One region of the Exiguobacterium sp. s150 genome, then DNA from elsewhere that is predicted to be linked to it. Evidence: riboswitches for the same ligand, from Rfam matches in the RefSeq annotation. Region 1 holds a riboswitch; each other region holds the start of a gene.
What was found. A riboswitch is a leader RNA that binds a small molecule or an ion and turns the genes downstream of it on or off. The one in region 1 is predicted to bind S-adenosylmethionine.
Positions count from the first base shown of each region.

Region 2: linked by a shared signal. The riboswitch ahead of metK (methionine adenosyltransferase) and the one ahead of KNP76_RS07245 (2,3-diketo-5-methylthiopentyl-1-phosphate enolase) in region 1 are both predicted to bind S-adenosylmethionine.
Region 3: linked by a shared signal. The riboswitch ahead of KNP76_RS14405 (aminotransferase class I/II-fold pyridoxal phosphate-dependent enzyme) and the one ahead of KNP76_RS07245 (2,3-diketo-5-methylthiopentyl-1-phosphate enolase) in region 1 are both predicted to bind S-adenosylmethionine.
Region 4: linked by a shared signal. The riboswitch ahead of KNP76_RS02370 (methionine ABC transporter ATP-binding protein) and the one ahead of KNP76_RS07245 (2,3-diketo-5-methylthiopentyl-1-phosphate enolase) in region 1 are both predicted to bind S-adenosylmethionine.

Region 1 is NZ_JACSMC010000011.1:402-4,896, forward strand. It holds gene mtnA (S-methyl-5-thioribose-1-phosphate isomerase) at 1-736, opposite strand, end outside; gene mtnK (S-methyl-5-thioribose kinase) at 733-1,887, opposite strand; SAM riboswitch class I at 1,967-2,070, opposite strand; SAM riboswitch class I at 2,274-2,375, shown strand; gene KNP76_RS07245 (2,3-diketo-5-methylthiopentyl-1-phosphate enolase) at 2,446-3,603, shown strand; gene KNP76_RS07250 (2-hydroxy-3-keto-5-methylthiopentenyl-1-phosphate phosphatase) at 3,600-4,250, shown strand; gene KNP76_RS07255 (methylthioribulose 1-phosphate dehydratase) at 4,247-4,495, shown strand, end outside.
Region 2 is NZ_JACSMC010000002.1:221,022-225,516, forward strand. It holds gene pckA (phosphoenolpyruvate carboxykinase (ATP)) at 1-1,492, opposite strand, end outside; SAM riboswitch class I at 1,809-1,925, shown strand; gene metK (methionine adenosyltransferase) at 2,056-3,264, shown strand; gene KNP76_RS02710 (hypothetical protein) at 3,304-3,801, opposite strand; gene KNP76_RS02715 (GNAT family N-acetyltransferase) at 3,966-4,433, shown strand.
Region 3 is NZ_JACSMC010000042.1:11,381-15,875, reverse strand. It holds gene KNP76_RS14410 (iron-containing alcohol dehydrogenase family protein) at 1-712, opposite strand, end outside; gene KNP76_RS14405 (aminotransferase class I/II-fold pyridoxal phosphate-dependent enzyme) at 709-1,884, opposite strand; SAM riboswitch class I at 1,962-2,062, opposite strand; gene KNP76_RS14400 (AI-2E family transporter) at 2,234-3,334, shown strand; gene KNP76_RS14395 (MDR family MFS transporter) at 3,581-4,495, shown strand, end outside.
Region 4 is NZ_JACSMC010000002.1:151,215-155,709, reverse strand. It holds gene KNP76_RS02385 (MDR family MFS transporter) at 1-301, opposite strand, end outside; gene KNP76_RS02380 (MetQ/NlpA family ABC transporter substrate-binding protein) at 402-1,238, opposite strand; gene KNP76_RS02375 (methionine ABC transporter permease) at 1,269-1,931, opposite strand; gene KNP76_RS02370 (methionine ABC transporter ATP-binding protein) at 1,921-2,949, opposite strand; SAM riboswitch class I at 3,028-3,133, opposite strand; gene KNP76_RS02365 (thioredoxin family protein) at 3,589-3,846, opposite strand; gene KNP76_RS02360 (PTS sugar transporter subunit IIC) at 4,031-4,495, shown strand, end outside.

The DNA of each region.
Region 1 (4,495 bases):
TCTTGTTGGCGACGTGTCCCGTCCGTGTGATGCGGTCGGCTCCGACGATGATCGCGTCGACGCCTTTCGCTTGAATCGTCCACGCGGCCATATTATCGGTGATAAGCGTGACGTCGATGTCCGCTTGGTCGAGTTCCCAAACGGTGAGGCGTGCCCCTTGCAGAAGTGGACGGGTCTCACAGGCGAAGACGTTGAACGTGACACCGCGCTCTTTCCCAACATAAAACGGTGCGAGTGCCGTCCCGTAACGCGACGTCGCGATAGCGCCGGCGTTACAGATCGTCAAGACGTTCCCGCCTGAAGGCAACACGGTCAGTGCGTGCTCTCCGATGGACCGATACGTGTCGACGTCACGTTCATAGAGGGCGACCGCGCGCCGTTTTATTTCCCCAGCAATCTGTTCGAAATCGTCCCCGCTGTTCAATTCGAGAAGCGACTCGATCACGTTTTGTAAATTGACCGCCGTCGGCCGTGTCGCGATCAAACGGCGTCCGACAATCTCGAGACGACGCGTGAAATCTGGGTCGTCGACGAGACGCTCTGCCTCTTTCGCCAGGACGAACGCCCCGAAATACGCGATCGCCGGTGCGCCTCGGACTTGGAGCGTCTCAATCGCGTGCTCCGCTTCTTCAAGCGTCTCGATCGTCACGTAACGTGCCTCATGCGGAAGGAGCGTCTGGTCTAAGAGAATCAACTCATTGGTCGAGACGTCAAAGCGAATGTTTTGCACCGTCATACGCGTACCCCCGATAACAAGGTGACGAGGCCGTCAATCGAGTCAACTTCGTGACGTTCTTTAATGAGCGCCGTACCGAGCGCGAGCGCATCGCGTTTCCGCTCGAGACGTGTCGTTTCGGGTAACGTCTCAAGGTCTGCGACGCCGGCGAGGCCGATGGCGCGGCGGATGAGTTCGCAACCGGCATAGCCGACCGTGTCGGCGAAAATCGTTTGTAACAAGTCGTCGACATATCCTTCCGTGTCGAACGGCTCGACGGCGTTCGTGAAGTTGTGGCGGAACGTCTTCTCAAACGTCTCCCACACCGTGAGGACGTCCGTGAACCGTTCGAATCGCTTGAGCGGATCGTGGAACGTGGAGAGCGTCAAATGCGCGATAATCTGTCCGACGTCGAAGCCGAACGGTCCGTAGAATGCGAACTCCGGATCGATGATTTTCGTCTCCTGCGTCGTCGCAAAGATGCTTCCTGTATGTAAGTCGCCATGAAGCAAGGCGTCATGTTTCGTGACGAATCCGACTTTCAGTTTCGCCACCTCGACTTTGAGCGCCTTGTCATGCCAGAGGCGTTCGACGTCAGGACGCAGCGCCGCCTCGATATTGTTCGACTCGGTGTCTTTATACGGATCGGTGAAAATGAGCTTTTCCGTGATGTCGCACAGCTCCGGGTTGTAATACTCCCGTTCCTTCCGCTTCTTCTCGATTGGACCGGCCGCGTAGTCGGACGTGGCGAACAACGTCTCGCCTAAAAATTCACCGACGTGACGGGCCAGTTCAGGATACGTCTTCCCTTCGAGGTAACCGGTGCGGACGATTTCATAATCGGACAAGTCCTCTAAAATCGTGTACGCGAGCGTCCGGTCGCTCCCGAGCACGTTCGGCACGAAACGTGGCACGACTTCTGCGAACTGACGCAACGCGAGCTGCTCGATCCAGGCCCGTTCAAGCGTGAGCGGCCAACTTTCCCCGACGACTTTCGCATACGGGAGCGCTTGTTTGACGATAAGACGCTGTTCGCCTTGACGGATGCGGAAGACGAGGTTCAAGTTTCCGTCCCCAATCTCATCGCATTGGGCGATCCCTCCTTCTTCAATCAGTCCGAGTGCCCGGACGTGATCGACGACCGTCTGTTCAGTAAATGGTTGATATGCCATGTCTATTTCCCCTTTCGATGATTTCCACAAAAAAAGCCCCTTTCTCCGCGAGAAAGAGGCACAGCCAGATTGGTTGTTCCTCTCATCTTTCAGACATTCGTCTGGTGGATGTAGCACCGTGCCGTACTGGTCGGTTGCTGCGGCGTCATCGGGCCAATTCCCTCTGCCAACTCGCGATAAGAGTGTGTTATTCGATTTGTGTGACTATGAGCTGAATATTACGGAGTCGACGCCCTGGTTGTCAACGCTGTTTTTTTGAGCATCGAGTCACTTTTTGTTTGCATATATGGAAACAAATTTCTAAAATAAAAAATTTTCAAAAAAGGAATTGACGCTGTGACGATTCTGTGCAAAAATTCAATTAAATTTCACAACTTCAAATCATATTCTTATCAAGAGCAGACGGAGGGACAAGCCCGATGATGTCGCAGCAACCGACCCGATTGGGCACGGTGCTAATTCTTGCAGCAGACGCTGAGAGATAAGAGTTCATTTTTTATGATGACCTCTTGCCTCGGCATGGGGTCATTTTTTGTTTGACCGGAAGGAGGAACGAACATGGGCATCATCGCCACTTATGAAATTAACCGTACGGACCGCGTGGCCGACCTCGCCGCGAAAATCGCGCTCGAGTTGACCGTCGGCACGTGGACGGACTTACCACACCTAGAACAAGCACAGTTACAAGCGTATCGCGCCGAAGTCGTCTCGACGTCACATACGGAAACGACGAGCCGCTTCAAAATCCGCTACCCGCTCCATAACGTCAGTGCGGACTTCTCATCCATCTTGACGACGACGTTCGGAAAGCTATCACTCGACGACTCGGTCCGGCTCGTCGACCTCGATTTACCTGAAGCGTTGCGCGACACGTTTCCCGGCGCCAAGTTCGGGACAGAAGGCGTCCGTCAGCTACTCGGCGTCTACGACCGGCCACTCGTCATGAGCATCTTCAAAGGGGTCATCGGCCGAGACTTGACCTTTTTAGAAGCACAGCTCCGTGACCAGCTCGACGGGGGCATCGATATCGTCAAAGACGACGAGATTTTATATGACAATCCGCTCACCCCTTCACTTGAGCGGGCGCAGATCGGCCGCACCGTCTTAGACGAGCATTACGAGGCGACCGGAAAACGTGCCCTGTACGCCGTCACGCTAAGCGGACCGGTGTTCACGTTACGTGACCAAGCGCTACGGTTGATTGACGCTGGGGCAACGGCCCTCCTCTTCAACGTCTATACATACGGGCTCGATACCTTGCGTGAGCTGGCGAAAGACCCGGACGTGAACGTGCCGATTTTAGCGCACCCGGCGTTCGCCGGCGCCTTGACCGGTTCAATCAGCCATGCACTCCTACTCGGGAAGCTTCCTCGACTCGCCGGTGCCGACTTGACGCTCTTTCCATCGCCGTACGGATCGCTCGCGACGCCGCGTGACGAGGCGCTCCTCATCCGCGATGTAAGCGCGGAACCGAGCGAAAGAAAAGCGATTCTCCCGGTCCCGTCAGCCGGGATTCATCCAGGGCTCGTTCCCGACATCATCCGTGATTTCGGAACCGATGTCGTCATCAATGCCGGTGGTGGCATCCACGGACACCCAGACGGCGCCGCAGCCGGGGCCCGGGCGTTCAAACAGGCCATCGCGCACGTCCTCGGACAACGAGACGGCCAGACGACCGAGCTCGAGACGGCATTGAAAGCGTGGACGACGCGATGACGGTCCATATCCTCTGCGATTTCGACGGGACCATCACAGCCGAGGACAACATCATCGCCTTGATGAAGGCGTTCGCCCCTCCCGAATGGATCGAGCTGAAAGACGCGATCCTCGCCCAAGACATCTCGATTCGCTCCGGCGTCGGCCAACTGTTCGACTTGTTGCCAAGTAGCGAACGTACCGCATATCGAGACTATTTGGTGGAACGTATCGCGTTACGCCCTGGGTTTACTGCCTTTTTGGCCGACGTGCGTCAAAACGGATGGCACTTTGACGTCGTCAGCGGCGGGATGGACTTCTTCGTTCAACCAATTTTAGACGGCCTTGTCGATTCCGAACATATTTTCTGTAACGTCGCCGACTTCTCGGGTGAGACCGTGACCGTCGCGTGGCCACACGCGTGTGACGACCAGTGCACGAACGATTGCGGTTGCTGTAAACCGACGATCGCCCGCCGCATCGTCGATTCCAATGACCGGTTGATCGTCATCGGGGATTCGGTGACCGATTTCGAGATTGCGAAACGGGCGGACTTCGTCTATGCCCGTGGACAACTCATCACGCTCTGCGAGGCGGAAGGCATCCCATTCGCCCCGTTCGAGACGTTCCATGACATCACCCATCATCTGCAGGAGGTGACCGTATGAGTGTGACCGCCCGTTGGCTCGAACTAGCCGACATTAAAGATGAGCTCGCCGCCCGCGACTGGTTCCCCGGAACGAGTGGGAATTTGGCGATTCGCGTCGAAGATGACCCGCTCACCTTTTTAGTCACTGCGAGCGGACGTGACAAGCGAAAACGAACACCGGACGACTTCGTCCTCGTCGATGCTTTCGGACGCTTGATCGGCGAACAGACAGGAAAACCGTCCGCTGAGACGTTGCTCCACCTG
Region 2 (4,495 bases), on a different contig from region 1:
CGAGCGCGCGCGCCTCGGCGTCGTACTTCGCTGAATCTTTCCATGTGTCACGCGGGTTGAGGACGTCGCGTGGCACACCTTTGATGTCGACTGGGATGTCGACATTGAAGATGTCGTGGCGGATCGTCTCGACGTCACGGAGTTCTCCGTTGACGGCCGCGTTCACCATCGCGCGCGTGTAAGCGAGCTTCATCCGCGACCCTTCGCCGTATACGCCGCCCGTCCAGCCTGTGTTGACGAGATAGACGTCGACGTCGTGCTTCTCGATCAACGTGCCGAGCATATCAGCGTAGCGTTCTGGTGCGAGTGGCAAGAACGGAGACCCGAAGCAAGTCGAGAACGTCGCTTGCGGCTCGGTCACACCGCGCTCCGTACCAGCCAGTTTCGACGTGTAACCAGACAAGAAGTGATACATCGCCTGCTCTTTCGTCAATTTGCTGATTGGCGGTAATACACCGTACGCGTCAGCCGTCAAGAACACGATCGTGTTCGGATGTCCGGCGCGTGATGGGAGCATGGCGTTATCAATGAAATCGATCGGATAGGCGGCTCGCGTGTTTTCCGTCAAGGAAATGTTTTTGTAATCAGGTGAACGGTCATCATTCAAGACGACGTTCTCGATTAAAGATCCGAAACGGATCGCGTCATAGATTTGCGGCTCGTTCTCACGCGACAAGTTGATCGTCTTCGCATAGCAGCCACCTTCAATGTTAAACACGCCGTCTGGAGACCAGCCGTGCTCATCATCACCAATCAAGTGACGTTCTGGGTCGGCCGATAACGTCGTCTTCCCGGTTCCCGATAGCCCGAAGAAGAGTGCGGTCTCGTTGGCGTCGTTGACGTTTGCCGAACAGTGCATCGAGAGGACGTGTTGCTCCGGGAGCAGGAAGTTCATGACAGAGAAGATTGATTTCTTGATTTCACCACCGTACTCTGTTCCCCCGATCAGAATCGTACGTTTGGCGAATGAGACGAGAATGAACGTCTCGGAGTTCGTGCCGTCGACAGCCGGATTTGCCTTATAGCTCGGTGCATAGATGACCGTGAACGGGTCGAACGCACCTTTTGTCGGCCATTCACGAAGGAACAGTTGCTTCGCGAACAAGCTGTGCCATGCATATTCTGTGATGGCGCGAACCGGAAGCGTGTAATGCTCATCCGCACCTGCTGACGCTTCAAGATAGTAGAGCTTTTGTTTTTGCTCAAGATGGGTGAGCACCTTATCGAGCAACGCTGTGAACTTCTCTTCGGCGATCGGTTGGTTGACCGGTCCCCAGTCGACTAAGTGATTGCTGACTTCATCTTGCACGACGAATTTGTCTTTTGGTGACCGGCCTGTGAATTTGCCTGTACTGACAGATAAAGCCCCGTCTTTCGTCAGCACACCTTCCCCGTTTTGAATGGCTTCTTCCACCAATTCTGGAACCGTCAAGTTCCGTTTCACGTCGGCACCGTTAATTAATTCTTCGATTTTCAGGAGCGTTGTCGCCATCCCGAATCCCACCTTTCCCCTAAATAGATGTGGATGAAATCCGCATACTTCCGCAGTTAATTAGTATGACGTTTTTATTATATGTGACACACTAATTAAAAACAAGCGTTTCTTCACTTTGACAAGTAAGCGCTTTCTTACATTGTCATTCTAACATATTCTGTACCAGGTCATAGAACAAAATCGGAAACCGTCATAAAAATGTTTGTTATTTCACAAACATAACTATTTGCCCGTTCGTGAAAAGTTTTACGAATTCGGTCGATACGCTTGACAGAACGGTACGTCATTTATATGATGGTGTTCGTAACGGATACTCTTATTCTGAGCGGTGGAGGGAACAAGGCCCTACGAAGCCCAGCAACCGTCCGAATGTAATGTTGTCGGAAAAGGTGCTATCCTGAAGCGAAGCGTAAGCTTCGAACGATAAGAGGGTAAGGAAGAACGATTCAACCTTTCCCATTGAACGTGGCGAAAGGTTTTTTTCATTACCGTCCCAAAGCAACGCGTAAGGGGAACGAGTACCGTCCACACATCACCCTTATTATAGGAGGTTTTTTGAAATGTCAAACTTGAACCGTCGACTTTTCACTTCGGAGTCCGTCACTGAAGGACACCCGGATAAAATTTGTGACCAAATCTCAGACTCGATTTTGGACGCGATTTTAGCAGAAGATCCAAACGCCCGCGTTGCGGCTGAGACGTCTGTCACGACAGGTCTCGTGCTCGTAGCTGGTGAAATCACGACATCGACATACGTCGATATCCCGAAAGTCGTCCGTGAAACGGTCCGTGAGATCGGTTATACACGCGCGAAATACGGCTTTGATGCCGAGACATGTGCTGTCTTGACGTCAATCGACGAGCAGTCAGTCGATATCGCCCAAGGTGTTGACCAAGCGCTCGAAGCACGTGAAGGTCAAATGACTGAAGAAGAACTCGATGCAATCGGTGCAGGGGACCAAGGTCTCATGTTCGGTTATGCAACGAAAGAAACGCCTGAACTCATGCCGCTTCCAATCTCGCTCGCACACAAATTGTCACGTCGTTTGGCGGAAGTCCGCAAAAACGGCACGCTCCCTTACCTCCGTCCGGACGGGAAGACGCAAGTGACGGTCGAGTACGACGAAGCGAACAACCCGGTTCGTATCGACACAATCGTTATCTCGACACAACACGCTGAAGACATCACGCTCGAGCAAATTCAAGCAGATCTTAAAGCACATGTCATCGACGCGGTCATCCCGACTGAACTAATCGATGCGGAGACGAAATACTTCATCAACCCGACTGGCCGTTTCGTTATCGGTGGACCACAAGGTGATGCAGGTCTCACAGGACGTAAGATTATCGTCGACACGTACGGTGGATACGCACGTCACGGTGGCGGCGCGTTTTCTGGTAAAGATCCTACGAAAGTTGACCGCTCTGCAGCATACGCGGCTCGTTACGTGGCGAAGAACATCGTCGCAGCTGGCCTCGCGGACAAAGCAGAAGTTCAACTTGCATACGCAATCGGTGTCGCACACCCGGTATCGATCGCGGTCGATACGTTCGGCACTGGTAAATTGAGCGAGACCGAGATCGTAGAACTCATCCGTGAGAACTTCGACCTCCGCCCGGCCGGCATCATCAAGATGCTCGACCTTCGCCGCCCGATTTACAAGCAGACAGCAGCATACGGCCACTTCGGTCGCACGGACGTGGAACTCCCATGGGAGCAAACGGACAAAGCAGCAGTACTAGAAGAAGGCGCGAAACGCTTCGCGTAATCAAAGAAAAACGACCTTTCACGCGAAAGGTCGTTTTTGTTATGCCTGTGGCTTATGGTCAGTCGACTCGTGTCCTTGTCCTAACGCGGTATCTTTCGCCTCGACGACTTTCTCGCCGATCGATTGTAAATCCGATTTCGCCTCTTGGGCCGTCTCGACGACTTTATTGACGTCTTGTTTGACCGTGTCGGCTTCGCCGGCCACTTTTTCGTAGACGTTTTGGACGTCTGTCGCGACTTCTTGGATGATGCCTGAGGCCGCCTTCACTTGATCGATGACTTGTGAGGCCTTACCGGCCGGATCTTCTTTCACCGTCTCGACGAGTCCGCCGACAGAAGCTTTCGCACTCGAGAATGACTGTTTCGTGTTCTCTCGGTTTGATGAGCTGAGGAGGGCGAGGAGCCCGCCGACGAGGGCACCGAGCAACATGCCGGTGACGACGTTGATTTTTGGACCGTTCGACGACTCATGGTCGAATTGACGGTTCGGGTTGTTCGCTTGTGTAGCATGCGAGTCGTGTTGCAATGGTGGTTGCATAAAAACACTCCTTTTCTGTAAGTTGGCATTGGTACCTTTATACCCGTGTCAAATTGGAACATAACCCGTTCGCTCATTTCGTCATGAAAAAGTAATGAAGGGGCAGGATATTTTTGGCGGGATGGGGAATGATAGTACTAGATTGGCCAAAAGGGGGAGCTGTCATGAAGATGAGGGAAGCCGTGCCGGAAGATGCCGCTCTAATTCGAGAAATCGCGCTCGCGACGACCGACGCGGACAACGCGCGTGCGCGCGTGATGGAACGGGCGTATCAGCTCGAGGAAATCGTGCGCGCCATCAGTTCGAGTGAAGAAGCGAAAGAACAGTTGTTCATCGTCGGTGAGACGGACGGCGACGTCATCGGGTTTTATCATGCGATTGACCGGGGCGATACGTGGGAAGTGCTTCGTCTTTACCTCCATCCGGCCCATCACCGTCAAGGGTTAGGGGCAGAGCTGTTGACACACCTTGCAGGACGAAAACGCCAACCGGTCGAACTGTACGTTGAGAGTTCGAACGAGCAGGCGCTCGCCTTCTTGAACCATCAATCGTTCGTCGAATTGAACCGGATTCAAGAAGAAGTGTACGATGAGCCGATGGAGCTCGTTCACTTGCGATACGACCCACGCTAAGACTCCAGACGGATTTTGATTGAAACATCAGTCTAGGCTGATGTTTTTTGTTAGAATAAAAC
Region 3 (4,495 bases), on a different contig from region 1:
CGTGCGCGACGGCGACCCGTGTCCCGGCGTCGCCGAACCCACCGACCGCCCCACCGATGGCGAGAACGTGGTCGACCGCATAACGCGTCCCTTCCCCATACGAGCGGAAGGCGGTCTCGGTCAATTCGAGCTCGAGTAGGCGATGACATTGCTTGGAGAGCGCGAGTCCGGCATCGACGCCGGCATCGGTCGAGGCGTCCCCGCTCAAATAGCGGGCCTCATAAAACTTCGCGACCGTGTCGATGACGCCGGCTCGATAATAATCATACGGCGATGATGCGATGACCCGGGCGTCGACGATGACACGTTCGATGACGACCCGGAAGACGTCATAGCGGTCGTAGCTCCCGTCGTCGCGATAGACGACGCTGAGCGGGGTGAACGCCGCACAGTTGGAGGCGAGCGTCGGGATGACGATGAGCGGGACGCCGTTCCGTACGGCGACGAGTTTGGCCGTGTCGACGAGCTTGCCGCCACCGACGGCGATGAGGACGTCCGCCCCGTCGAGGTCGACGCGGTCCGCCTCACGATCCGTGCACTCTCCTCGGAACGTCGTTACCGGATAGGTTTGAATCGAAGGGAGTAACCGTTCGACGGTCGGGTAGCCGTTTTGCCCGCGCAACACGTGGACCGAACGAGCGCCGATTAGTTCGTCGAGACGATCGAGCGCGTCAGCGGCGTGATCATACTCGAGCACGGCTTGACGGATCACGCCCGCACCTCTTCATAGGCGGCGAACAGCCGCTCGATTCGCTCGACGGCCTCGTCAATCTTCGGCTCCGGGGAGACGAGTCCGAAACGCACGTAGCGCTCCCCTTCGGTGCCGAAGAAATAGCCCGGTGTCACGGCCACGCCTGCCTCATGAAGCAGCTTTTTGGCGAACGAGGCGGAATCGCCTTCCGGCACTCTCGCCCAGACGAAGAACGAGCCTTTCGGGGCCGTCACCTCCCAGCCGGCTTGGCGCAGGCCGTCCACCAATCGGTCGCGCCGCGTCTCATACAGACGGGACAAGTCATCTCGAATCGACTTCGGTGACTCGAGTGCGGCGACGGCCGCTTCTTGAATCGCGGAGAAGACGCTGACATGGACGTGGTCTTGATACGTGTTGATCGCCTCGATGATGTCTTTGTTGCCGACGGCGAAGGCGACGCGCCAGCCGGACATGTTGAACGCCTTCGACATCGTGTACACTTCGATGCCGACCTCTTTCGCCCCGTCGGCTTGAAGGAAGCTCGGCGACACGTGCCCGTCAAAGCCGATGCTGCCATAGGCGAAGTCGTGGACGACCATCAATTCCTGCTCTCGGGCGAAACGGACCGTGTCCTCGAAGAATTGTGGCGTCGCGACGGCGCCGGTCGGATTGCTCGGATAGTTCAAATACATGAGCCGCGCCCCGTGCGTATCGAGCGTCTTGTAATTCGGTAGAAAATCGTTGGCTTCTGTCAGGACGAGGTCATGCACGACCGAACCGGCCAGCCGTGCGCCCGATATATAATCCGGATAGCCCGGATTCGGGAGCAAGATGCCTTCCCCCGGTTCAAGGACACATTGTGGGAGCGTGATCAGCCCCGATTTCGACCCGATTAAAATCGCGACTTCCGTCTCGGCATCGACGTCGACTCCATACTCGTCCAAGTAGAACGTCGACACCGCCTGTTTCAATCGGCTTTGCCCACGGAACGGGCCGTACTGATGGGTCTCCGGGTTCGCGAGCGCCGTCTCGAGCGCCTCGCAGATCGGTTTCGGCGTCGGCAAGTCCGGCGTGCCTTGCCCGAGCCGGATGATATCGGCCCCGGCCTGTTCGAGCGCGGCCACTTCTTTCGCGAGCCCGACGAAGTGCTGTGGGGGTAAAGTCTTAAGTAAGTTTGAACGTCTGTCTGCCATGGATGGTCCTCCTATGCAAAAAACACCCCTTTCCGAGGAAAGGGGTGTCGAGATACAGACGTATTCAAACAACCACCTTCCCATCTCTCAAGGTTACCTTGCTGGAATTAGCACAGTATTGAAACAATCTGTTGCTGAAGCTTCATCGGGCCAGTCCCTCCGCTTCTCTTGATAGAAAGTGTTTATATGCGATTTATGTGTAATATGTCCTTAAGTAAACCAAACGTTCCCATTGCTGTCAATCCTTATTTTGAAAAATGACGAAGTGCGCTTGAAACCCTGAAAAAAAACGGTCATAGTAAAAGAAGAACGTTATTCTGAAAAAAATGTAGGGTAAGGGGTTGGACTCGTGGAGCTAAACCGGCAATTGATTTGGAAACTAACAGTGATCGGCCTGATTTTACTCGTCTTATGGCGGGTCATCAGCGAACCGGACACGATTTCACGCGTGTTGCAGTATACGTTTCAACTATTGACCCCCGTCATCATGGGGATCGCGATCGCCCTCTTGTTGAACACGGTGCTGTCGTATATGGAGGAGCGATTCTCGTTGAAACGATACCAAGGCCTCTTAATCGTCTACGTGACGTTCATCGGGCTGCTCGTCATCTCGGCCATGACGCTGTTCCCACGCATCTATTCGAGCGTCGCCTCGCTCATCGAGGAGTTGCCGTTTTATATCCGGCAACTTGACGGCTTCGTCGGTCAGTTGAATGCGTTTTTGCAAGATTACAATGAGACGATCGCCCAGACGATCGACTTCAAGCGGTTCGAGGAGCGTTACTCGGGCTGGGTCCAGACGGCCGTGTTGTCGTCGGTCAGTTACGTCTCGAGCTTCACGATGACGCTCATCAACTTCTTGATTGGGATTGTCATCTCCATCTATCTATTGAAAGACAAAGAAGTGTTCGCCCGGATGTTCAAACGTCTGTTGTATGCGCTGTTCCCTGTCGCCACGGCGAAGACGACGATTGACATCTTCCAGGAGATGGATTACATCTTCAAACGTTACATCATCGGCAAATCGCTCGACTGTCTCATCATCGGTGTGATGGCCGTCATCGGTCTACTCATCATCGGGGCACCGTACGCCCTCTTGCTCGGGGTCATCATCGGAATCTTAAACTTCATCCCGTATGTCGGGCCGCTCCTCGGGATGATTCCGGCGTTCATCATCACGTACTTTTACGACCCGTTCACGGCCGTCCTCGTCCTCGTGTTCATCTTCCTGTTGCAACAGTTCGATGGATTGTGGCTCGGACCTAAAATTCTCGGCGACAGCGTCGGGATCACGCCGTTTTGGGTCATCACGTCGATCATCATCGGCGGCAGCCTCTTCGGCCTCGTCGGCATGTTCATCAGCGTTCCTGTCACGGCGATGATTCAAGTCATCCTGTCACGTCTCATCGACTATCGATTGTCACGAAAGAATTTGAACGAACTGCTCTAAAATAAGTTGACACATTCAAACAATCTGTCATACAGTTTAGCTGTAGACAACTATTAGAAAGGAGGCTGCCCCATGTCAGTCATGAACGGACTACAGACGAAACTTCATACTGACAGACAGGCGCCTTGACTTTCGTGATAATCGAACGGTTCCGCCTGTCTTTCGAGGCATGCGTAGACAAAGGGACGAGTATGCCTCCGTGCATGCTTCGTCCCTTTTTATTTTCTAAGAAACAGGTGAACCCGTATGTATCAATCACTCAAGCGGCTCGACCGCAACATTTGGATCCGTTTCCTCGGCGAGACGATCACCGGCGTCATGATGTTCATGATTGCCCCGTTCCTCGTCCTCTATTATAGTGACAAGCTCGACAGTTACGTCCAGGTCGGGGTCATCCTCGCGACCGGACCGATCATGGCGCTCATCGGCTCGGTCGTCGGCGGGCGTCTCGCCGACCTTTACGGACGTAATCCCGTCATGATGACGGCCATCGTCGGGGATGCGCTCGCACTCGTCGGCTTCGCCTTCGCCGATACGTTCTGGCCGCTCCTGCTCTTGAACGCGATGCTCGGCTTGACGAATTCGTTGTTCCATCCGGCCGCGAGCGCCATGGTCGCGGACGTGACCGAGCCGGAGCAGTTGAACGAGGCGTTCGGCCTACTCCGGATGGGGCACAACATCGGGGCCGCGTTCGGACCGCTCCTCGGCAGTGCCGTCCTCTTTCTCGACCGCCAGTATATCTTTTTCGCGGCGGCGGTCGTGTTCGGGCTCTACTCGCTCGTCCTAGCCAAGTTCATCCGTGAGACGTTGCCCGAGACGACCGAACACGAGACGTTGTCGAACCAAGACGTGTTGCGCATCTTCGCCCAGGACCGGGTCTTCCTTGTCTTCATCTTTGCCGGCATCTTCATCTCGATGGGGTTCGCCATCGTCGAGAGCATGTTGCCGCTCTTCTTGCGTGAGTCGCTGCCGACGTTCACGGACCGGCAAAATCCGTTCGCTTACTTGCTCGCCCTGAACGGCATCATGGTCGTCTTGTTCCAGTTCCCGATCGCCTCGAAGCTCGGCCAGAAGCCGTTCGGGAACGTCATGCTCGCCGGGGCGACCGTGTTCGGTGTCGGCATGATGCTTCTCGCCATCGTCCCGCGTCTCCTCTATTCA
Region 4 (4,495 bases), on a different contig from region 1:
TGTAAAACCAAACGAGTTCCGTCGCGAGCGCGAAACCGGTGAACGTGAGCGCATTCAAGCCGATGCCGATCAGCATGAGCTGCTTCCGTCCGTGACGGTCCGAGAGCGTCCCCCCGAAGAAGCTCATGAACAATCCCGAAATGGCCGAGACGGCGAACACCGTTCCGATGACGCTCGCCGAGAAACCGAGCGTCGCGAGATAAATCGCAAAAAATGGCATGACGAAAAAAGTCGACAGCCGGGCAAAGAACGTACCGAACAAGACGCCTAGCGTCAGCGGATGAATCTGTCTTATGTTCATCCGAATCCCCCCTTTTCTTACATATAATTAGTGTACTTCTCTTTGTGAAAGAACACCACGCCAAACAAAAAAGGCCCGGGATATCCCGAGCCTCGCGTGATTATTGGTTGACCGGTACGACGGCACCTTTGTATTCCTCTAAGATCCACTGTTGTGTCTCTTCTGATGTGAGGACTTCAAGGAGTGCTTTGACGCGCTCGTCATTCTCGTCGCCTTCACGTGTGACGATCAAGTTGACGTACGGTGAGTCTTCGCCTTCGAGTGCGATGGCGTCTTCGAGCGGGTTGAGACCGGCATCGATTGCGTAGTTCGTGTTGATGAGAACGGCGTCGCCTTCCCCGTTGTTGTACGCTTGCGGAAGAAGAGCCGCTTCAACGTTCGTCTTGAACGTCAAGTTTTTCGGGTTGTCGACGATATCAGCGACTGTCGCGTCGACCGTCTTGCCTTCTGCAAGTGTGAGCAAGCCTTCTGATTGGAGCATCGTGAGGATACGGCCATGGTCTGCGACCGACGAGCTCATGATGATTTCAGCGCCATCTGGAAGCTCATCGAGTGAGGCGTAGTCTTGTGAGTAGACACCGATCGGCTCGATGTGGACGCCACCGGCTGATGCGAATTTATAATCTTTGTTTTCAGCCATTTGTGACTCGAGGTATGGCTCGTGTTGGAAGTAGTTTGCGTCAAGCTCTCCGTCCGCAAGTGTACGGTTCGGGAGGACGTAGTCTTGGAACTTCGTGATTTCAAGCTTGTAGCCTTTTGCTTCGTATTCATCTTTCACATGCTCCAAAATCTCTGCGTGTGGCACGTTCGATGCGCCGATGACGAGCGTCTTGTCATCGCCACCTGCGCCTGATTCTGAATCCCCGCCGCCGCAAGCCGCGAGAATTGTGAGTGCTGATGCTGCCGTTAAACCGAGTACTGTTTTCCATGATTTCATGTGTGAACCCTCCAAATGTTTTTTATTTGATTAAGCAGAGCGCTTATCGATTCTTGTGACAAGTCGGTCTCCGATGAATTGAATCACGAAGACGATGACTAAGATGAGGACGGTCGCGACGAACGTCACGTCGTTCCGCGAACGCTGGAACCCGTCAAGGAACGCCAAGTTACCGAGACCACCGCCACCGACGACGCCCGCCATCGCCGTATAACCGACGATCGCGACGAGTGTGACCGTGATTCCCGACACGATGGCCGGGAGCGCCTCTGGGAACAAGACTTTATAGATGATTTGCCATTTCGTTGCTCCCATCGACTCGGCCGCCTCGATGACACCGCGGTCAATCTCACGAAGTGCGAGCTCGACCATCCGTGCATAGAACGGGGCCGCCCCGATGATGAGCGCCGGAAGTGCCGCCGTCGAACCGAGGATCGTGCCGACGACGATCTTCGTGAACGGGATGAGCAAGATAATCAAAATAATGAACGGGATTGAACGGAACACGTTGACGAACGCACTGACGACGGTGTAAATCGTCCGATTCTTCATCATGAGCGGTTCGTTCGTCACATAAAGAATGATCCCGAGTGCGAGACCGAAGGCGAACGTTGCGCCACCGGCGACGAGCGTCATATAAATCGTCTGCCACGTCTCCTCGAGCATGATCTCCCAGTCTACGTTAGGAAACATCGCTTTCCACCTCCACTTCCACTGCCTGCGATCGGATTGAGGCGATGGCCCGCTCGACTTCAGCCGGCTCTCCGATCAGTTGAATAAATAGCGTCCCGAGCGCGCCGACTTGTGACTGCGTCACGTTCCCGCCGATGATGTTGAAGCCGATATCATGCGTCTTCAAGACGTCTGAGAGAATCGGCTGTTCGGCAGTCTCGTTCAAGAACTTGAGCTTGACGATTTGACCACTCGGATAGCGCGCCTTCAAATGCTCGAACGTGAGCGACATGTCGTCGACCGCGCCGATCTGTTTGACGAACTCTTTTGTGATCGGTTGTTCCGGATGTTGGAACACGTCGGCGACTTGCCCGATCTCGACGACTTTCCCTGCTTCCATGACCGCGACGCGATGACAAATCTTTTGGATGACATGCATCTCGTGCGTGATGAGCACAATCGTCAAGCCGAGCTTTTTATTGATGTCGACGAGTAACTCGAGAATCGAGTCGGTCGTCTTCGGGTCGAGCGCGCTCGTCGCTTCATCGCAGAGGAGCACTTCTGGATTCGTAGCGAGCGCACGGGCAATCCCGACTCGCTGCTTTTGACCACCCGATAGTTGTGATGGGTAACTGTCTTCACGTCCGGCGAGCCCGACAAGTTCGACGAGTTCGGTGACGCGGCGTTTCCGCTCGCTTGCCGGTACCCCGATAAGTTCGAGCGGGAAGCTGATGTTTTCAGCGACCGTGCGCGACCAGAGTAGATTGAAGTGTTGGAACACCATTGAGACGTTTTTGCGAACCCCTCGTAACTCTTTTGGACTAAGCTTCGTCAATTCACTCCCGGCCACCTCGATCGTGCCGCTCGAAGGTGACTCGAGCCGGTTAAGGAGTCGAATGAGTGTCGACTTCCCTGCCCCTGAATATCCGATAATTCCAAAAATTTCGCCGCTTTCGATTGTAAGCGACACATCATCGACCGCCTGGACTCGACCGTTTTTCGTGTCGTACCATTTGGCCACATTGCGTAGTTGAATCAATCCCTTTCCCTCCTGACAACAAAAAAAGTACGCACGTTTGAGCAAACGTGCGTACTTTATCGGTACGGACAACGATTGCTCTCATCTTCCAAGGTATACACCTTGCTGGAATTAGCACCATTTCGGATTGCTCCGCGGTTGCTGGGCGTCATAGGGCCAGTCCCTCAGCCTCTCTTGATAAGAGTGTTGTATATTCGATTAGCCTTATCATAGCGACATATTATTTTCATGTCAAACTATTTTATGCGAAAAAATAAAAAAAGGTGCCGTCCGAAGACGACACAGAACGTAGCACCTTGAGTCACAGGAAGGACAACCCATAGATGAACCCCTTTTGCCCGATCAGAGCATTCATCCTTAATATGGGGGATGTTACTCGTCAATCACCCAATCCTGACATGTACCGAACGGCTACGCGGTCTGTATTCCTTCGCTTGATTTTTTTGGGGGACAATCGAAGGGAAGGTCCACTTCAAAATCGCGTAAGCGGGTGGTTCGGCGATGCCTGAACGTCTTGATCGCGAGTAAATCGCGTCCTATTTTTGTGTTCAAGTAAGATGTTGTAATGAATATACCATTCGTGAACTTTCTGTGTCAACTGATTATTTAAAATTTTCAGATTATTCTAATGTTCCTCCGTCACTTGACGAAGGAAAGCACGTGTTGCACGTTTTGGAACGCATAGATTCGATCGGTCACTTGGCCATTTTCAAGCTTCAGGAGCGCCGGGACGCTCATCACTTGATACGCTTCCAGCTCGTTTGGGATGAAGTTCGCATCGCGTTTTTCAATCTTTAAATTAGGATCGACCGCCTCGACGACCGTGAGCATCCGCTCAGCTACGGCGCATGTACCACACATTGGGGCGTATATATATAACAATCCGTCTGTCACCATATTTCTCACCTCTCTCCTGATTATAAGAAGCTTCGCCCCGACATTCAAAAGTTGTGCTCGATTTGAAAAAATTCTGAATACTTCCATTTTTCTGGTTGACGTGCGTCTGAAAGAGGCATAGTATGGTCAATAACTTTAATGCTTTTGTACATAACAGTAAAAGAGAAGGATAGGTGAAGAAGACATGACGGAAGAACGACTTACCGGAAAACAGTTCTTGATGAACGTATTGAACGGACTCAGCCTTGCCATTTTGATTGCCCTCATTCCGAGCGCATTGCTCGGTGAATTGACGAAAGCCATCTTGCCGTATTTTCCGTCGCTCCAGTTCATCTTAGACGCGACGACGATCGCGATGCGCCTCCTCCCGGTCATTATCGGGGTCGCCGTCGCCATGCAGTTCGGCCGCACGGCGCTCGAGGCCGGGACGATCGGCATCGCGACACACGTCGGGAGCGGTGCCATCCGCATTGAGGAAGGTACCTTCCTCATGGCCGGCATCGGTGACGTCATCACGGCCGGTGTGACGGCGGCCCTCGCGACGTATCTCGTCATGCAACTGTCACCACGCTTAAAGACGTACACGGTACTCGTTTTGCCGATGACGGTCATCGTCGTCGCCGGAGGCATCGGCGCGTTCCTGCTCACG